Regions from separate parts of the Bacillus sp. ISL-46 genome, predicted to be linked through region 2. Evidence: riboswitches for the same ligand, from Rfam matches in the RefSeq annotation. Region 2 holds a riboswitch; each other region holds the start of a gene.
The links. Region 2 has a riboswitch for lysine ahead of dapA (4-hydroxy-tetrahydrodipicolinate synthase). Riboswitches for the same ligand answer to the same signal wherever they lie in the genome.

Region 1 (5,910 bases), on a different contig from region 2:
GATAATTACAATTAATTACCAAGATATAACGGTTGTTATTTTTACCATATCGGGAATTATAATTATCATGGAAAACAAGGCAAGATATTGCAAAATAACAAAAAAACTAATGTAATTTGATTCGTTTTATCTAAAAAAACTGTACTGACACCTAACAAAAAGCGTATATAATAGAATGATAGAAAGAGGGGAAGCTTGTGAACGATAGTACAGTTGTTGTTGAGAATATAGATACCGATGAACCAAAATCCATATCTCTATTCGGGTATGAATTAATCAGAGAAATTCTTTTACCTGAGATTTTAGGAAAAGATACACCTGAAATTTTATATTGGGCCGGAAAACGTCTCGCACGTAAATTTCCACTAACTGATATTGCTCAGATTATGGATTTTTTCACCAAAGCCTCTTGGGGCCAACTTGAAATTAAAAAAGAAAATAAAACTGAGATCCAATTTGAACTAATGAGTCCTGTTATTGTCCCGCGTGTGAAATCAAAAGCTGAGCACTTTTTCCAACTCGAAGCCGGCTTCCTTGCCCAACAAATTGAACTACAAAAAGAAGCCAATGCAGAAACCTTTGAACATCCTGTAAAGAAATCAAATAAAGTCCTTTTCACTGTTAAATGGGAAAAGAACTAAACGTGAGAATAGGGTGTCAGGCACCGCTTGGTGCCTGACACCATTTTTTTATTTGTTTGCCAGTTCGAAGGCTTCGTGTAAGACTTCTACTGCTTTTAACATACTTTTTTCTTCTACTACTGCTGATACTTTGATTTCGGATGTGCTGACCATTTTAATTTGGATGTTGTTTGCAGCGAGTACCTCAAACATTTTTGCTGCTACGCCAGGATTAGAAATCATTCCTGAGCCAACAATTGACACCTTCGCTAATTTATTTTCCGCATCAATCTGCTCATAAGCAAGCACTGCTTTATTGTCTTCTAATACCTTTAATGTTTCTAATAAATCATTAGTATGGATAGAGAAAGACAAATTAGCCGTATCGCCCTCTGTAGTACTTTGAATAATAATGTCAACATTCAGGTGATTTTCCGCTAGTGTTGAAAAGATGGTAGAAAGACTAGTTAATGAATTCGCCAATCCTAATACTGTTACTTTTGTAATTTCGTCTTCAAATGCGACACCGCGGACTACTAAGTTTTGTTCCATTGCTGCTTCCTCCTCAATAACTGTTCCTTCTACTCTCTCCATGCTCGAGCGAACCTCAAGCCGAACCTGATAGTTTTTAGCAAATTCTACTGCTCTTGGATGGAGCACGCCAGCACCTAAATTAGCTAACTCTAGCATTTCATCGTACGATACAGATAATAATTTGCGAGCATTCTTGATATATCTTGGATCCGTGGTGAAAACCCCAGTAACATCGGTATAAATATCGCATTTATCTGCCTTTAAGGCTGCCGCTAATGCCACAGCTGTTGTGTCAGAACCACCACGACCGAGCGTCGTAATTGCGCCTTCTTCCGTGATTCCTTGGAATCCTGCCACAATGACAACCTTACCCGTTGCGAGTTCCGTTTCAATTGCAGACGTTTTAATATTCGAAATGCGGGCATTTCCATGGACAGGTTCTGTGATGATTCCTGCCTGCCAGCCTGTAAAAGAAACGGCGTAAAGCCCTTGCTGATTTAAAGCCATTGACAATAACGCAATGGTTACCTGTTCTCCTGTTGATAACAACATGTCCATTTCCCGCTTATTTGGCTGTGCGGAAATTTCTTTTGCTAATCCGACCAATGTATCCGTTGATTTTCCCATCGCAGAAACAACAACGACTACATTATTGCCACGGTCTGTCTCCTCTTTTACACAGGATGCAACATTTAGTATTCTTTCTACATTCGCAACGGAGGTGCCTCCGAATTTTTGCACAATAATCCCCATATTTGTTTCTCCTTCTTTCAAGTGAATACCTTATTTATCCCCCAAAAAACAAAAAAAGCAATGAGAAGGGCATCTCATTGCTTTAGAACACGAAAAAATATTCTCGCACCTACAATGTAAGATAGCTCTCCAAGACATTCGTCCTGACAATCCGGCATTTATTCAATACAGGACCAGCAAAGAAAGAAATGAGACTTTCTTTACTTCGGCGAACATTCCCTTTCATGATCCGTCTTAGAAGCTCATCCTTCTCAGAACCATTACTCTTGAAGCTCGCACCTCTACCTTCACTTTAATACGTAAAAGTGATAGTAAATTAAATTTTCACTTATTATAGCATGTTCTATTTTTTCTTACAATCACTAGGATTGAAGTTTTTTAATTAATTCTTCGGCTACATTCATAGGAATTCCGATATTTGTAAATTCCTCCATACTAGCCTCTTTCATTTTTTTCACAGAGCCAAATTGTTTTAGCAATAGCTTTTTCCGTTTCTCACCGATTCCAGGAATATCGTCGAGCAAGGATTGAAAGGCACTTTTTCCACGAAGCTGACGATGAAACGTAATGGCAAAGCGATGGACCTCGTCTTGAATTCTTTGCAGTAAATAAAACTCCTGGCTGTTTCGGCCTAATGGAACAATTCCCAAAGGATTGCCGTACAGCAATTGGGAAGTTTTGTGTTTATCATCTTTGACGAGTCCCGAGAGAGGAATATCCAGTCCTAACTCATTTTCCAACACATCTCTTACGGCTTCAACATGGCCTTTACCACCATCGATGATGATTAAATCTGGGAGGGGAAGTTCTTCTTTTAAGGCGCGTGAATACCTTCTTCTTGTCACTTCACGCATGGATTCATAATCATCAGGTCCTTGAACGGTTTTGATCTTATATTTCCGGTATTCCCGATGATTTGCCTTTCCATCAATGAAAACGACCATGGCTGATACTGGGTCTGTTCCTTGGATGTTGGAGTTATCGAATGCTTCGATTCGGTGCGGCGTATAAATTCCCAGTAACTCTCCCAAGTTCTCGACAGCCTTAATGGTGCGGTCTTCATCCTTCTCGATCAAGGAAAACTTTTCATTTAAGGCTATTTTTGCATTTTTGATCGCCAATTGGACAATATCCTTTTTCTGCCCTCGTTGTGGCTGGAGCACCTTTACTTCAAGTAGTTGTTCCGCCAAACTTAAATCGACTTCATCTTGAATCAGAATTTCCTTCGGCTTGAAGTGATTAGCTTTCGAATAAAATTGTCCGAGGAAAGTTAGTATTTCTTCCTCTGGTTCATTATAGAAGGGGAACATGGAGACGTCCCGCTCAATTAATTTCCCTTGGCGGACAAAAAAAACTTGCACACACATCCAGCCTTTATCGACGGCATAGCCAAATACATCACGGTCCGTAAAATCGTTCATGGAAATTTTCTGTTTTTCCATGATGGTTTCGATATGGATGATTTTATCACGGAACTCTTTCGCTCGTTCGAAGTCCAACTCTTCAGCAGCTGCTGACATTTTTGCTTGAAGCTCTTTTTTTATTTCTTTATAACCACCATTCAAAAAGCGAGTAATTTCATCCGTCATTTGCTTATACTGTTGTTCCTGAATTTCATTGACACATGGTGCCAGGCACTGCCCTAAATGGTAGTACAAGCATACTCGGTCAGGCAGGGTTGAGCATTTTCGCAGCGGATATATTCGGTCAAGAAGCTTTTTGGTTTCATTGGCAGCAGTCGCATTTGGGTACGGACCAAAGTATTTACCTTTGTCCTTCTTTACTTTTCTTGTAATGATGAGTTTCGGATGCTTTTCAGCTGTCAGCTTAATAAATGGATAGGTTTTATCATCCTTCAGCATGATATTGTATTTCGGATCGTATTTTTTTATTAGGTTGAGTTCAAGTAGAAGTGCTTCAATATTTGAAGAGGTTACAATATATTCAAAGTCCTCAATCTCATTGACTAGTCTAAGCGTCTTTCCATCGTGTGACCCAGAGAAATAAGAACGTACGCGATTCTTTAATACTTTTGCCTTCCCCACATAAATAATCGTACCCTGACGGTCTTTCATTAAGTAGCAGCCAGGTTGATCCGGCAGCAGCGTCAGTTTTTGCTTGATTATTTCATTCATTCCGGCCACTCCACTCCCGTCTCTATATATAGTGCCTGTTAAAATTTTAAAGGAAAAGGCTCATAAATGAAAGTGGTAGTCATTTGCAAAAAAGAAAAACCTTAGCTGGATTGGTTCCAGCTAAGGTTTTGTCTTTCTATACTTACACGTGTTTTTCTAAAACACTTGCTAATGCATCTTTTGGTTGGAAGCCGACTACTTTGTCTACCACTTCGCCATTTTTCATTACTAATAATGTTGGAATGCTCATAACACCGAAATTTGCTGCAGTTTGCGGGTTATCATCCACATCAAGTTTAGTGATTTTAACTTTTTCGCCCATTTCTAAGTCAAGTTCTTCAAGAACTGGAGCTATCATTTTACAAGGTCCGCACCATGGTGCCCAAAAATCTACGAGAACAAGGCCTGAACCTGTTTCAGCAGAAAAGTTTTGATCTGTTAAGTGTGAAATTGCCATTTATATTGCCCTCCTAATGATTACTGAATTACTTACCGAAAGTATAACATCGTTTGGAAAATCAAGCTAATAAATTGCTTCATCGATCATTTTACCCTGTTATTAACCTAAGTATCCCCTAAAAAAACGAGCGGAAGCCTCCGCTCGCTCTTCTTATTATGAGTGCACTTTCAGTTTTTTAAACTCTTCTGTTAGTAATGGCACCACTTCAAACAAGTCGCCTACGATTCCGTAATCAGCTACTTTGAAGATATTAGCCTCAGGATCTTTGTTAATGGCCACAATTACTTTTGAGTTAGACATGCCGGCTAAGTGCTGGATTGCTCCAGAAATACCACAAGCAATGTAAAGGTCTGGTGTCACTACCTTGCCAGTTTGACCAATTTGTAAAGAGTAATCGCAATAGTCGGCATCACAGGCACCACGTGAAGCTCCTACCGCTCCGCCAAGGACATTCGCAAGTTCTTTAAGCGGTTCAAAACCATCCGCACTCTTAACCCCGCGTCCTCCTGAGATAACCACTTTTGCTTCACTTAGGTCTACACCTTCGCTTGCTTTTCTAACGACTTCTTTAATTATGGCACGTAAGTCTTTGATGTTTACAGAAAGGGTAGAAACCTCGCCGCTTCTGCTTTCATCTTTTTCCAATGGCGCAATATTATTTGGACGGACCGTTGCAAAAATTAAGCCATCCGTTACAATTTTCTTTTCAAATGCTTTCCCAGAATAGATGGGTCTTGTGAACACGACATTTCCACCTGCAACCTCAACAGCAGTCGCATCTGATATTAAACCTGATGCTAATTTTCCAGCAATTCTTGGAGATAGGTCTTTGCCTAGTGAGGTATGACCTAACACTAACCCTTCTGGTTTTTCCTGGTCAAGCACTGCTAAAAGCGCCTGAGCGTATCCATCTGAAGTATATAGATTTAATTTTTCATCTTCAACAACTACTACGCGGTCTGCTCCGTTGTGGATCAACTCCGTACCTAAAGCGCTTACAGAAGTACCTACTAAAACACCAACCACTTCTCCGCCTTCAGCAACCGTTTTTGCTGCTGCAATCGCTTCGAAAGAAACATTACGTAATGAACCGTCACGAACTTCTCCTAATACTAATACTTTTCTTGACATTCCATATACCTCCTGAAAACATATTTGTAAAAAATCGATTAAATTACTTTTGCTTCGGTATGAAGTAGCTGAACCAGTTCTTTTACTTGATCATTCAAATCGCCGGCTAATACTCTGCCTGCTTCTTTTTTAGGCGGCAAATAAATTTCGATTGTTTTTGTTTTTGCTTCCACATCGTCTTCTTCAAGATCAAGGTCGTCTAATTCTAATTCCTCAAGCGGCTTTTTCTTTGCCTTCATGATCCCAGGTAATGAAGGATAGCGCGGCTCATTTAGAC
Region 2 (5,910 bases):
AGGCCTCATCCCGTTCCAATCAAACGTTTGATTAGTATCACCCCACCTCTGACATTAGACATTTTATTATCATTTCTGTTATACTATAATAGTTACCTAAGGTAATTATTACTCTAACTAACCATTTAACAAGGAGTGTTTCAAATAAATACTTCTCAAAAATTTTTCCACCAATTACTGATGTTGTACCGTCCGTTTGAGAATAAACTAAATTTCCATCTCGCCGAGCATAATCTCCACAGAGCGCAATGGTCGATTTTTTACTACTTATTCAATAATGGCTCGGCAACGCTAGTGGAACTCTCTCATTATTTATATGTAGAGAAGCCCACTGTCACCCGGACCATGAACCGCTTGGAAGAATTGGGCTATGTCGAGCAGGTTCCGAGCAATGATAAACGTGAAAAAAGAACACAGCTGACAGAGCTTGGGAGAAAAGTATATACGGAAGTCCGTGTGACGATTGATCAGTATGAAACGGACATTTTAAAAGGCATCTCAGAGCATGAACAGCTCGAGGCCATCCGCATTATGGGGGAAATTCGTAAAAATATTATTAAATAAGGGGTTTTAAAAAGTGACTCAACCTAGAGCTAAACTGTGGACAAAGGATTTCACTATTGTTTCTGCGGTCAATTTTTTCGTAACTTTAGTCTTTTATTTATTAATCGTAATCATCGGTGTTTATGCAGTCGATGAATTTGGTGCTTCTACAAGTCAAGCAGGGCTTGTAACAGGAATATTTATTGTCGGGTCTTTAATTGGCCGGTTATTGATTGGCCGATTTATTGAGTCAATTGGCCGAAAGAAAACGTTATTCATTGGTATCATTTTATTTATTTTGACGCTTCTTTTGTATTTTGTGAACTTCGGGATTACCTTCCTGCTTATTACCCGCTTACTCCATGGGATTGCAGGGGGAATGGTCGGGACAGCCACTGGAACGATTGTGGCTCAGATTATCCCGGCTGCTCGAAAAGCGGAAGGGATTGGCTACTTCAGCATGAGTGCAACACTCGCTACCGCTATCGGGCCATTCATCGGACTTTATATGACCCAACATACAGATTTCCAAATGATTTTTATATTCTCCCTTGTTTTAGGGGTAATTAGTTTGATCACTGCATTCTTCGTCGATGTGCCTCCATTAGTTGTATCTGTAAAAACATCTGAAGTAAAAGGATTTAAGCTTTCCAACTATATTGAGCCAAAGGCACTGCCCATCGCTGTCATTACACTGGTAGTCGCTTTTTGTTATTCCAGCGTTCTTTCTTTTATTAACTTCTATGCGATCGAAATCGACTTAGTTAGTACGGCGAGTTTCTTCTTCCTAGTCTATTCTATCGCAGTATTGTTATCACGCCCGATCACAGGCCGCTTAATGGACCTGAAGGGTGCAAACTATATAATGTATCCGGGCTTTGTCCTTTTAGCAGCCGGCTTGTTTCTATTAAGTTCAGCAAGTATTAGCATCACTTTATTGGTAGCAGGTGTTCTAATTGGCCTAGGTTTCGGTAACATGCAGTCAAGCACCCAGGCAGTGGCCGTTAAAGTAACTCCCCCCCATCGGATGGGTTTGGCGACATCGACCTTCTTTATCTTTCTTGATGCAGGACTTGGATTCGGTCCATATATCCTTGGATTCATTATTCCATTAACCGGCTTTAGGAGCCTGTATGTAATCTTAGGTATTGCCGCTCTGGCAACCTCAATTCTTTACTACTTTCTGCACGACAAGAAAGAACGTTCTGGAAGGACGATTATGACTGGACCAACCCCCGACCCTAATTGATTACAGGTAACCGGCCGATCGAAGGCACGCATAAAACCGGTTTATAGCCAATATGATAATCATAACAATCCTAATTAAAGGGGTCGGTAGATATGATAATTTTTAATAAAATTGCATTATCATTTGTTGTCTTTTTTTCCTTCAGTATTATCATAAATACTTATTTGGGAGAAAAGGAACGGGTCCAATCTAATGTTATTTACTTTGTTATGAACGGTTTTGCTTATATTGTATCTGCCTTAGAAGTTGAAAAGGATAAACTGAGTTTAGAAACGGCAGAAATATAGTGTGAATTTCAAATAAAGTTCCAATTGCCCTTGAACCAAAGGGAATATTCTGATATATTTACTATCAATTAAATATTTTCTTACTTCACGTTTTTTGAAGTGAGGATAGAGGCGCAAAGACCATTAGTACACAATATGAGGATAATGAGGTCCAATGATGATTGTAAAAAGGGGAATTTGCCGAAGCTTCAATGAATCTCATTGGTCTTGAAGCTGGTTCTGCTATTGAAAAAATACAGAACTGTCATATAGGAAACTATATGGAGGGCTATCTTACGCACGGGAACTTATTTTTTTTATGTTTCTACTGCAACAGCGAACCCTCGCTGTTGCTTTTTTGCGTTAAATTATGAATGGCCTTACCCACCTCTAAATTTTAAAAAAATTTTAATTAAAGGGTGAGAAATGATGAATTTTGGCCAAGTTTTAACCGCTATGGTTACACCATTTGATCAAAATGGTGAAGTAGATTTTAACGCGACTAGAACACTTGTTGATTATTTAATTGAAAATGGTACCGATGGAATCGTAGTTGCTGGTACAACCGGAGAATCTCCTACATTAACAACGGAAGAAAAAGTCGCTTTATTTAAATTTGTTGTCGACGCTGTCAATGGAAGAGTTCCGGTTATCGCTGGAACTGGCTCAAATAACACGAGAGCTTCCATCAGCTTAACAAAGCTGGCTGAAGAAACAGGAGTCGATGGGATTATGCTTGTTGCTCCTTATTACAACAAACCATCCCAAGAAGGCATGTATCAGCACTTCAAATCGATTGCTGAATCTACACCATTACCGATTATGCTTTATAATATCCCCGGCCGAAGTGTGGTCAACCTGTCGGTAGAGACCATTGTTCGACTTTCACAGATTCAGAATATTGTCGCCTTAAAAGAAGCAAGCGGTAACTTAGATGCTATGGCTGAAATTATTAGCCAAGCACCAAGTGATTTTACCCTTTATAGTGGTGATGATGGCTTAGCATTACCGGTTTTAGCCATTGGTGGAGCTGGAGTGGTTTCCGTTGCTTCCCATGTCATTGGTAATGAAATACAAGAAATGATTAATCATTTTAAAAATGGGAATGTCCAAGATGCAGCTAGTGCCCATCGCCGTCTTCTCCCGATTATGAAAGCATTATTTGCGGCACCAAACCCAGCACCGGTAAAAGCCGCATTGAATATGAATGGAGTGAACGTTGGAGGTCTTCGCCTGCCATTGCTCCCGTTAACCACCGAAGAGCAAAGAACACTACAAGGTGTTCTACCAGCGAGCAATGTTAAAGTATTAATCTAAATACCGATAAAAATAGCTGCCAAACTCCGTAAAAAACCGGGTATTTGGCAGTTTTTTTGTGATCGACAAAAGTTTCACCTCTCTCCTTCCGATAAAGTAAATTCAAAAGGGCATACTATTCTTATTTACTTGGAATAAGGAGGATATTAACTTGCGAACTAATGATAATAAATTATCTATTTTCGCCTTAGGCGGCATAAATGAAATCGGTAAAAATATGTATGTGGTTCAGTACGCAGATGATATTTTTATTATTGACTGCGGTGGTAAGTTTCCAGACGAAAGTTTATTAGGAATTGATTTGATTATCCCCGATATTACTTACTTAGAAGAAAATCAGGAGAAAATCCGCGCTCTAATTGTGACCCATGGGCACGAAGATCATATTGGCGGTATTCCTTATATCTTAAGAAAATTGAATATCCCTATCTACGCTACCCATTTTACACTTGGTCTAATTGAATTAAAGATTGATGAGCATCGTCTCCATGGAAACACCAAACTCATGACGATTGATTCTAATTCAAAACTTGAGTTTGGAGAAACCACTGTATCCTTTTTCAGAGTAAGTCATAGTGTTCCTGATTGTCTCGGTATTGTCTTTCATACACCTGAGGGTAATGTCGTTCATACCGGGGATTTCAAGTTTGACTTAACGCCTGTGAATAATCAACATTCAGATATTCATAAAATGGCCGATATCGGTCAGCAAGGTGTCTTAGTTTTAATATCTGAAAGTACCAATGCTGAGCGTAAGGGGCTAACACCGTCCGAGCAAATGATTGGTGACAATTTGGATGAGGCCTTCATGAAAGCTGACGGGAAAATATTTATCTCTACTTTTGCATCAAATGTGAATCGGGTTCAACAGGTGGTTGCCGCGGCGATAAAGGCCAATCGAAAGATCGCTCTTCTTGGCCGGAGTATGGTCAATGTGGTCTCTGTTGCGATTGAACGTGGTTATTTAACTATTCCCGATGGGATGATCATCGAACCACGTGAAGTCGATCGACTTTCTCCTGAAAAGGTGGTTATCCTTTGTACGGGTAGTCAAGGAGAGCCAATGGCTGCCCTTTCTCGTCTAGCGAGCGGAAACTTTCGTGATGTCTCCGTTTATCCCGGAGACACGGTTATCTTAGCCGCATCTCCAATACCAGGAAATGAAAAGGACGTTTCTCGGATCATTGACAATTTATTTCAACTGGGCGCCAAAGTTATTTATGGATCCGGAAGTACAACGGGTATGCATGTTTCCGGACATGGCTATCAGGAAGACTTAAAACTCATGCTTACCTTAATGAAACCAACCTATTTTATTCCAATCCACGGTGAATATCGAATGCTGCATCACCACCGGTTGTTAGCCGAGTCCGTTGGAGTAGAAAAGGGAAATACCTTCATTATCAAAAATGGTGATGTCGTCGATGTTGAAAACCAGGTGGCCCGTCAGACTCGGTCGATTCCAGCCGGAGATACGTATGTGGACGGGATGGGCGTTGGCGATGTCGGGGACATTGTGTTACGAGACCGTAAACAGCTTTCTGAGGATGGTATGCTCGTAATTGTGATAACCATTAGTAAAGGTGACCGAAGGATTATATCCGGACCAGACACCATTACACGTGGTTTCGTGTACGCAAGAAATTCGGATGAACTTCTAAAAGAGATTAACCGCCTTGCTAAGAAAACCATTAATGACCTGCAAAGCGAGAATATCCGGCAATGGAATGTAATCAAACAAAACATAAAAAAATCAGTCGGACAATATGTATTCACACAAACAAAGAGAAAGCCAATGATCCTTCCTATTATTATTGAAATTTAAAAGGTGTCAGGCACCATGTGAAAATTTCACATGGTGCCTGACACCTCATTTTTTAACCTGTTGGTAATTTTATTCTATCTAAGATGGTTGTCAGGTAAGTTCTGACTGTGCTAATTTTTGTCTTTCTCTCGGCTAGCGGTTGGAACTCTTCGATGTTCTGTTCGTTTTGGTTTGAGTCTTCATCGATTAGTTCGGGGCAGTATATTCGCTGTCCATTGATGATGCTGCGAATCGATCCTGCTAATTCCTCACTCGGGCTATCCTTCAATAAATACCCGCTTACATCCGCTTGTAAGGCCCTCCCATAATACCCACTCCTGGCAAAGGTTGTTAGGATTATAACCTTACAACCAAATGCCTTTAAAGACTCAGCTGCCTCAAGACCGCTCATTTCAGGCATCTCAATATCCATGATACAAACATCCGGCTGCAACCGGTGCACAAGTGCAAGGGCCTCTTCCCCATTGCTCGCCTGCCCGACTACTTCCATATCCTCTTCCAAATTGAGGAGAGAACCAATTGCCCCTAGCAGCATTTCCTGATCCTCAGCAATAACAATTCGAATCATATAAGTTCCCTCCTTATCTGTCAGCTGTTATGTAAGTAACAACTCCCCTTAAATTAAGGGGAGCAAGCCTTTCATGATCTAGTTAGATTTCAGGATTAACTTTTTGTACTGAAAACTTCTTTTTAGCTAAAGCTTTGACTTC
Region 3 (5,910 bases), on a different contig from region 2:
GATACCAATGTTTGGAAAAGTAGCCGCGGATATTTTGGGATTAAGTGATGTGGGTTCTGTCATTAAGCCGGAAAATTACGATAAGGTGGACGCAGATGATTATGTCATGCATGAAGACAATGAAAAAATTTATTTTCTTATCAAATCAAAGTCTGATGAATACTGTTTTACAAACAACGCCCTTATCCATTTAGATGGGACAAGTGCAACCAGCAAAAAGCGAATGCTCCACCGCTATAGTTATGCAACGAATAGAATTTCAGAGGTAAAACTCGAAACGGCCGGAACCGTTGACCTTGATGTAGAAATAAAATTTAAAATCGGCTCAGTTCCTTTCTCCATCGACGTTCATAAGAAACATATTGAAGAAGTTAAGGATTTATATAAAGCCTTAATCAAAATTTCAGAAATCTCACATGAAAATGAAATTTCGCTTCAGTTTGCTAAACAAAGCCTTGATGTCGCTTCCACTACTCTCGGTCGTGTGACAAGTGCAGACAGCAACTTGGTTGTTCAATTCAAAATGCTTAATCAAGCAGCCTTTCAGTGGTTAGAAGATAGCAAAAAACAATATATAGTAAAAGATTTTGGCTATGTGTTTGAAAAGTATATTAATAACTAATAAATTAAGTATGCGCATGAAAAATTATCATGCGCCTACTTTTTTATCTATAATCTATTAATACATCCTCCAATGGTAAACGTGTTGTATTGAAAGCAGGTGCTGCCGCCTTCCCTAGTGAAATCAACACAATTGGGAAAAGTCGATCGGAGACATTGAACATTTTCACGAATTTATCTTTATCAAATCCACCCATTGGAACGGTGTCATACCCTCTGTCTTTTGCAATTAACATCAACTGCATCGATACTAAACCAGCATCAAATGAGGCAATATTTTTCAAGACTTCTTCTGGAGCAAGTGGGTATGTTTTATTTGTACCTTCTATTAATCGATTCATATTAGCTTCGTCCATCAAACCAGCCTCGTATGCACTTCGATAGACTTTTTCCACACTTTTATACATTTCCTTATCGCCTAATACTGCAATAACGGCAGACGCTGTTTCTACTTGCTCTTGATTGTTGGCGATTGATCTTAGTTCCTTTTTCGCCTCTTGATCTTGAATAACAATAAAACGCCATGGTTGAAGATTACTAGAGGATGGTGCTTGTGTCGCTTCTTTTAGCATATCTTTAATTTCTTCTTGAGAAATATTGTATGTTGAATCATATTTTCTGACAGAGTGACGTTCTTTTATCACTTCAGATAAACTTTTTATTAATGTGGTTTGCATGAGAGATTTCCCCCTGTGAATTTTTAGCTTACTAAAAGTAAGTTCTAATTCATCTTACTATTAGTAAGTACCTATCGTCAAGTAATTCAAATATGGTATTATACAGTTAGAAAAGTAAAAAAGAGGGATTTTATATGAGTGAACCTAACCACCAAGATTGTATGACTCATTCTGCAGAGGAAATTAAACATATATGTATTAACTTTCATAAGGCAATCGAATTTATTGGCAAACGTTGGATGGGTTCTGTTATTTATACGCTTATGGAAGGACCGAAGCGGTACCATGAAATAATATCATCTATTCCAGGAATATCTGATCGTCTCTTAACCGAACGCTTACGTGATTTAGAAAATGAGGGATTGATTGTCAAAAACGTCATTACTACCTCTCCAAAAAAAGTGGAATATGAATTGACTCCAACTGGTAAAGAACTAGATGAGGTTATTCATGTGCTAATGAAATGGGTAAAAAAACGAGGGAAATCTCTGTGATTCACTGTCTCTATTTTAAATAAGGTTATGTTAAAGCTTATTGTTGATATTGGCACCCTGTTGACCTTCGTTCCAGGCGCGAAGACTCCTGCGTGCGGTTCCCCGGACCGCCCGCGAACCGCACGCACCTAGAACGGAAATCAACAGGCAGTTTAACAAAGCCTTAACTAAAAAAGGCTTGCATCTATTTGATAGATGCAAACCTTTTTTTATGGACTTGGCCGATGAAACAGCCCCATGACTTCAATTGTTTCGGTAATATTGACAAATGCTGATGGATCAACTTCTGAAATTAAGTTTTTAACTTCATTAAGTTCGTATCTAGAAATTACCGTTATCATTACGTTCCGTTGGTGATTAGAGTAGCCGCCAACCCCATCCATAATCGTCAAGCCTCGATACAAATTTGTCAGTAAATGATCTCTCATTTCTTCGCCCTTTTCTGTAATGATCATTAAAGTTAATTTAGCATGATCTGTATAAATTGCATCTACCACTTTACCTGTAACAAAAATGGAAACCAAGGTATAAAGAGCAGAATCCCAATCAAATAAAAATCCACTGATCAAGATGACGACTGCATTCATACCTGAAAGTAAAACACCAATCGGAAAATCCCTTTTTCTCGCGACAATCATGCCAATAATATCAAATCCCCCGGTCGATCCAGAACAGCGAAAAACTATTCCGACACCTAACCCGGTTAAAGCACCTCCGAAAATAGAAGAGAGAATCCTATCATCGGCAATGGCATGAACGGGAATTAAATAAAGGCCGATTGAAATAATTATTACAGCAAAGATGGAATTCACGATAAATCTTTTCCCTAACATTTTATAACCAATAATCAATAACGGAAAATTCAGCAGGAAATTTGCCACCCCTGTATTAACAGGCGAGATCATCCCTAAAATCATAGAAATTCCGCTCAATCCACTGCTTAATACTTCATGAGGGATTAAAAAAAGGTTAAAAGCAACCACAACAATTAGAGATCCCGAAATCATTCCAACAATCTGCATGGTAAAAATCCTCCTATGAAAAACAGGCAATTAATTCTATTTAAAAATAATACCGATTCTCTCTTTTAAAGTAAATTAAATAATTTATTAAAAAAAACTCAATTATCTGTCTATTCTAATTGATTGAATAAAGACTTCTCATTTCTGGAATAATATATTATTGACAATTATAAAATAATATTTATACTTTAGTAATATATTAACTATATATGATAAATCCTCATCAAAACCGATGAGGTAGAGGTCGCGGTTTTTATCAGTAAAGCGGACGAGATGAGAGAGACATCCCTGACTCCGTTTGAAAGGAAAAGCTGCCGAAGTGTGCTTTCATCTCTGAAAAAGCATGCTGGGGCTGTCTCCAAATAGGAACAGAACTGTCACGCTTAAACCTACCAGCTAAGCGTGTTGAGCTATCTTTCGGAAGGTATGATGCGGGGTATTTACAATGCCATCGATACTTCTTCGATGGCATTTTTTTATTCCAAACTCCTTCTCGAAAAAATTAGAAAAAGAGGAGTCAAGACAATGCAAACAGCAAGAGTATTAAAAGAGAGTGAATATACTAGTGACTTAACAATACAACAGGATCCAACGGAATTAAAACGAAGTTTAAAATCCCGTCACCTCACAATGATTTCCCTTGGCGGGACGATTGGCACTGGACTTTTTCTAGCTAGCGGCGGCGCTATCCATAGTGCGGGACCCGGCGGGGCAATCCTTTCCTACCTTGTTATTGGTATTATGGTTTACTTTTTGATGCAGGGCTTAGCAGAAATGGGTGCCTATATGCCAGTTGCCGGAAGCTTTAGTACGTATGCAACCAAATTTGTCGATCCTTCCCTTGGTTTTGCCCTAGGCTGGAACTATTGGTATAACTGGGCAATTACGATTGCTGCCGAATTAGCTGCTGTAACAATGATTATGAAATTCTGGTTTCCACATACGCCTTCATTCATTTGGAGCGGCATCTTTTTAGTAATCATGTTTCTATTAAACTATCTTTCTGTTAAAGGATTCGGAGAAGCAGAATATTGGTTTTCCTTAATTAAAGTTGTTACAGTTATTATTTTTATCGTTACTGGTACTTTAATGATCTTCGGCATCATGGGTAATGAAGCAATCGGCTTCAAAAACTTCACTGTTGGTGATGCTCCATTCCACGGCGGCTTTATGTCCATGCTGGGAATCTTTATGGCTGCAGGCTTCTCCTTCCAAGGAACAGAGCTTTTAGGTGTTGCTGCTGGTGAAACGGAGGATCCAAAGAAAGCTATTCCTCGTGCAGTGAAACAAGTTTTCTGGCGCATTTTATTATTCTATGTATTGGCTATACTAGTAATCGGACTGCTTATTCCATATACAAACGGGAATTTAGCAAATGGGGATATAACTGTTAGTCCATTTACGCTGGTTTTTCAAAAGGCAGGCATCGCTTTCGCCGCTTCAATCATGAATGCTGTTATTCTTACAGCTGTATTATCGGCAGGAAATTCAGGAATGTATGCATCCACTCGGATGCTTTGGGATTTGGCCCGTCAAGGCAAAGCACCGAAATTCCTTGGTAAATTAAACAAAAAAGGTGTTCCAGTCAATGCCTTAATTGCAACAACCTTAGTGGGAACACTCGCATTTCTTGCTTCCTTCTTTGGGGATGGAACGGTTTATGTATGGTTGTTAAACGCTTCTGGTATGTCCGGCTTTATCGCATGGCTCGGTATTGCAATATGTCATTATCGATTCCGTAAAGCATTTGTCGCCCAAGGTAAGGACCTTAGCTTGTTACCATATAAATCAAAATTCTTCCCTTTTGGTCCGCTCTTCGCGTTTGCCGTTTGTGGGTTTGTTGTCTTAGGACAAAATTATTCAGCATTCACGGGTGACCAAATCGATTGGAACGGTGTTTTTGTTTCATATATCGGACTGCCATTATTCCTTATTGTATGGCTAGGATATAAATTCACAAAGAAAACTAAGGTTATACCTTTAGAAAAGTGTGATTTAAGAAATTAGTTTGTTTAGAAAATAGCACGCGAAAATTTTCGCGTGCTATTTTCTTAATCCAATAAAAAAAACAGACTCAATTGAAGAGCCTGTTTTTAAGTATTACGCTTCCTTTTCCTCAGATGACCAAATGTATAAGTCTTCAATAGAGCAATTTAATTCTCTTGAAATTGTCATCGCAGTATTTAAGTTCATCACTTTTTTGGACAAGTAGTCGTTAAGCTGAGTTTGAGGAATACTTGTATTCCGTTCCAAACTTTCCAGGTCCATGCCGTTTTTTGATAATAAATCTTTGAGGTTACTTTTTTTTGCTTTATAATTTGTCAAAATGACACCTCACTTTTTTAAAAGCATAACACATTAAGTTCGTAATTGAAAGGAAGAAGGGTTTCCCCCTTTCCATCTTGGCTTATGTTATACTTAATTAGGAATAGGTAAAGGAGTGTGAAACATGAAAAGCTCAAACAATCTGTACAAAAACGGACAGTCAGTTAACATTAAAGAAACTGGCGAGGTCGTCACAATTTTAAAATCACAATATGTTAAAAACATGAAAAGATATTCTTATATCGTTAAGGAACATCCAGAAACATTCTTTTTTGAAGAGGAATTAAAGGTTCTTTAATAAATAAAAAGGAGAAGGCCGATTCTGTGAATCAGCCTTCTCCTTTTTAAATTTGTTTTAAAACTCGGCATTTCCAGTTGTTCTCGGGAATGGAATGACATCTCTAATATTAGTCATTCCAGTTAAGTACATAATTAAACGCTCAAAACCAATACCATAACCAGAATGTTTCGTACCGCCATATTTTCTTAATTCAAGGTACCACCAGTAATCTTCTTCATTCATACCAAGATCATTAATTTTCCCAGCCAAAATTTCTTCGCGTTCTTCACGCTGGCTGCCGCCAATCAATTCACCAATTCCTGGGACAAGTAAATCAGTTGCCGCTACTGTTTTGTTGTCTTCATTTAATCTCATATAGAAGGCTTTAATTTCTTTTGGATAGTCTGTTACAAATACTGGGCGTTTGAATACTGTTTCACTTAAATAACGTTCATGCTCGGTTTGCAGATCAAGCCCCCACTCTACTGGAT

Region 1: it holds a riboswitch for lysine, as region 2 does, so the genes downstream of both, J7E67_RS10825 (aspartate kinase) here and dapA (4-hydroxy-tetrahydrodipicolinate synthase) in region 2, are expected to answer to the same signal.
Region 3: it holds a riboswitch for lysine, as region 2 does, so the genes downstream of both, J7E67_RS21550 (amino acid permease) here and dapA (4-hydroxy-tetrahydrodipicolinate synthase) in region 2, are expected to answer to the same signal.

The regions. Positions count from the first base shown of each region.
Region 1 is NZ_JAGGQR010000015.1:229,062-234,971, forward strand. It holds gene J7E67_RS10820 (YslB family protein) at 198-641, shown strand; gene J7E67_RS10825 (aspartate kinase) at 690-1,907, opposite strand; lysine riboswitch at 2,022-2,199, opposite strand; gene uvrC (excinuclease ABC subunit UvrC) at 2,270-4,042, opposite strand; gene trxA (thioredoxin) at 4,185-4,499, opposite strand; gene J7E67_RS10840 (electron transfer flavoprotein subunit alpha/FixB family protein) at 4,656-5,633, opposite strand; gene J7E67_RS10845 (electron transfer flavoprotein subunit beta/FixA family protein) at 5,672-5,910, opposite strand, start outside.
Region 2 is NZ_JAGGQR010000038.1:18,668-24,577, reverse strand. It holds gene J7E67_RS17950 (MarR family winged helix-turn-helix transcriptional regulator) at 145-564, shown strand; gene J7E67_RS17945 (MFS transporter) at 578-1,792, shown strand; gene J7E67_RS17940 (hypothetical protein) at 1,885-2,079, shown strand; lysine riboswitch at 2,178-2,358, shown strand; gene dapA (4-hydroxy-tetrahydrodipicolinate synthase) at 2,488-3,375, shown strand; gene J7E67_RS17930 (ribonuclease J) at 3,593-5,200, shown strand; gene J7E67_RS17925 (response regulator) at 5,253-5,768, opposite strand; gene desA (Delta(5) desaturase DesA) at 5,851-5,910, opposite strand, start outside.
Region 3 is NZ_JAGGQR010000045.1:194,684-200,593, reverse strand. It holds gene J7E67_RS21570 (PH domain-containing protein) at 8-622, shown strand; gene J7E67_RS21565 (nitroreductase family protein) at 666-1,298, opposite strand; gene J7E67_RS21560 (winged helix-turn-helix transcriptional regulator) at 1,433-1,792, shown strand; gene J7E67_RS21555 (YitT family protein) at 2,002-2,814, opposite strand; lysine riboswitch at 3,045-3,235, shown strand; gene J7E67_RS21550 (amino acid permease) at 3,340-4,821, shown strand; gene J7E67_RS21545 (helix-turn-helix domain-containing protein) at 4,915-5,139, opposite strand; gene J7E67_RS21540 (hypothetical protein) at 5,264-5,437, shown strand; gene asnS (asparagine--tRNA ligase) at 5,495-5,910, opposite strand, start outside.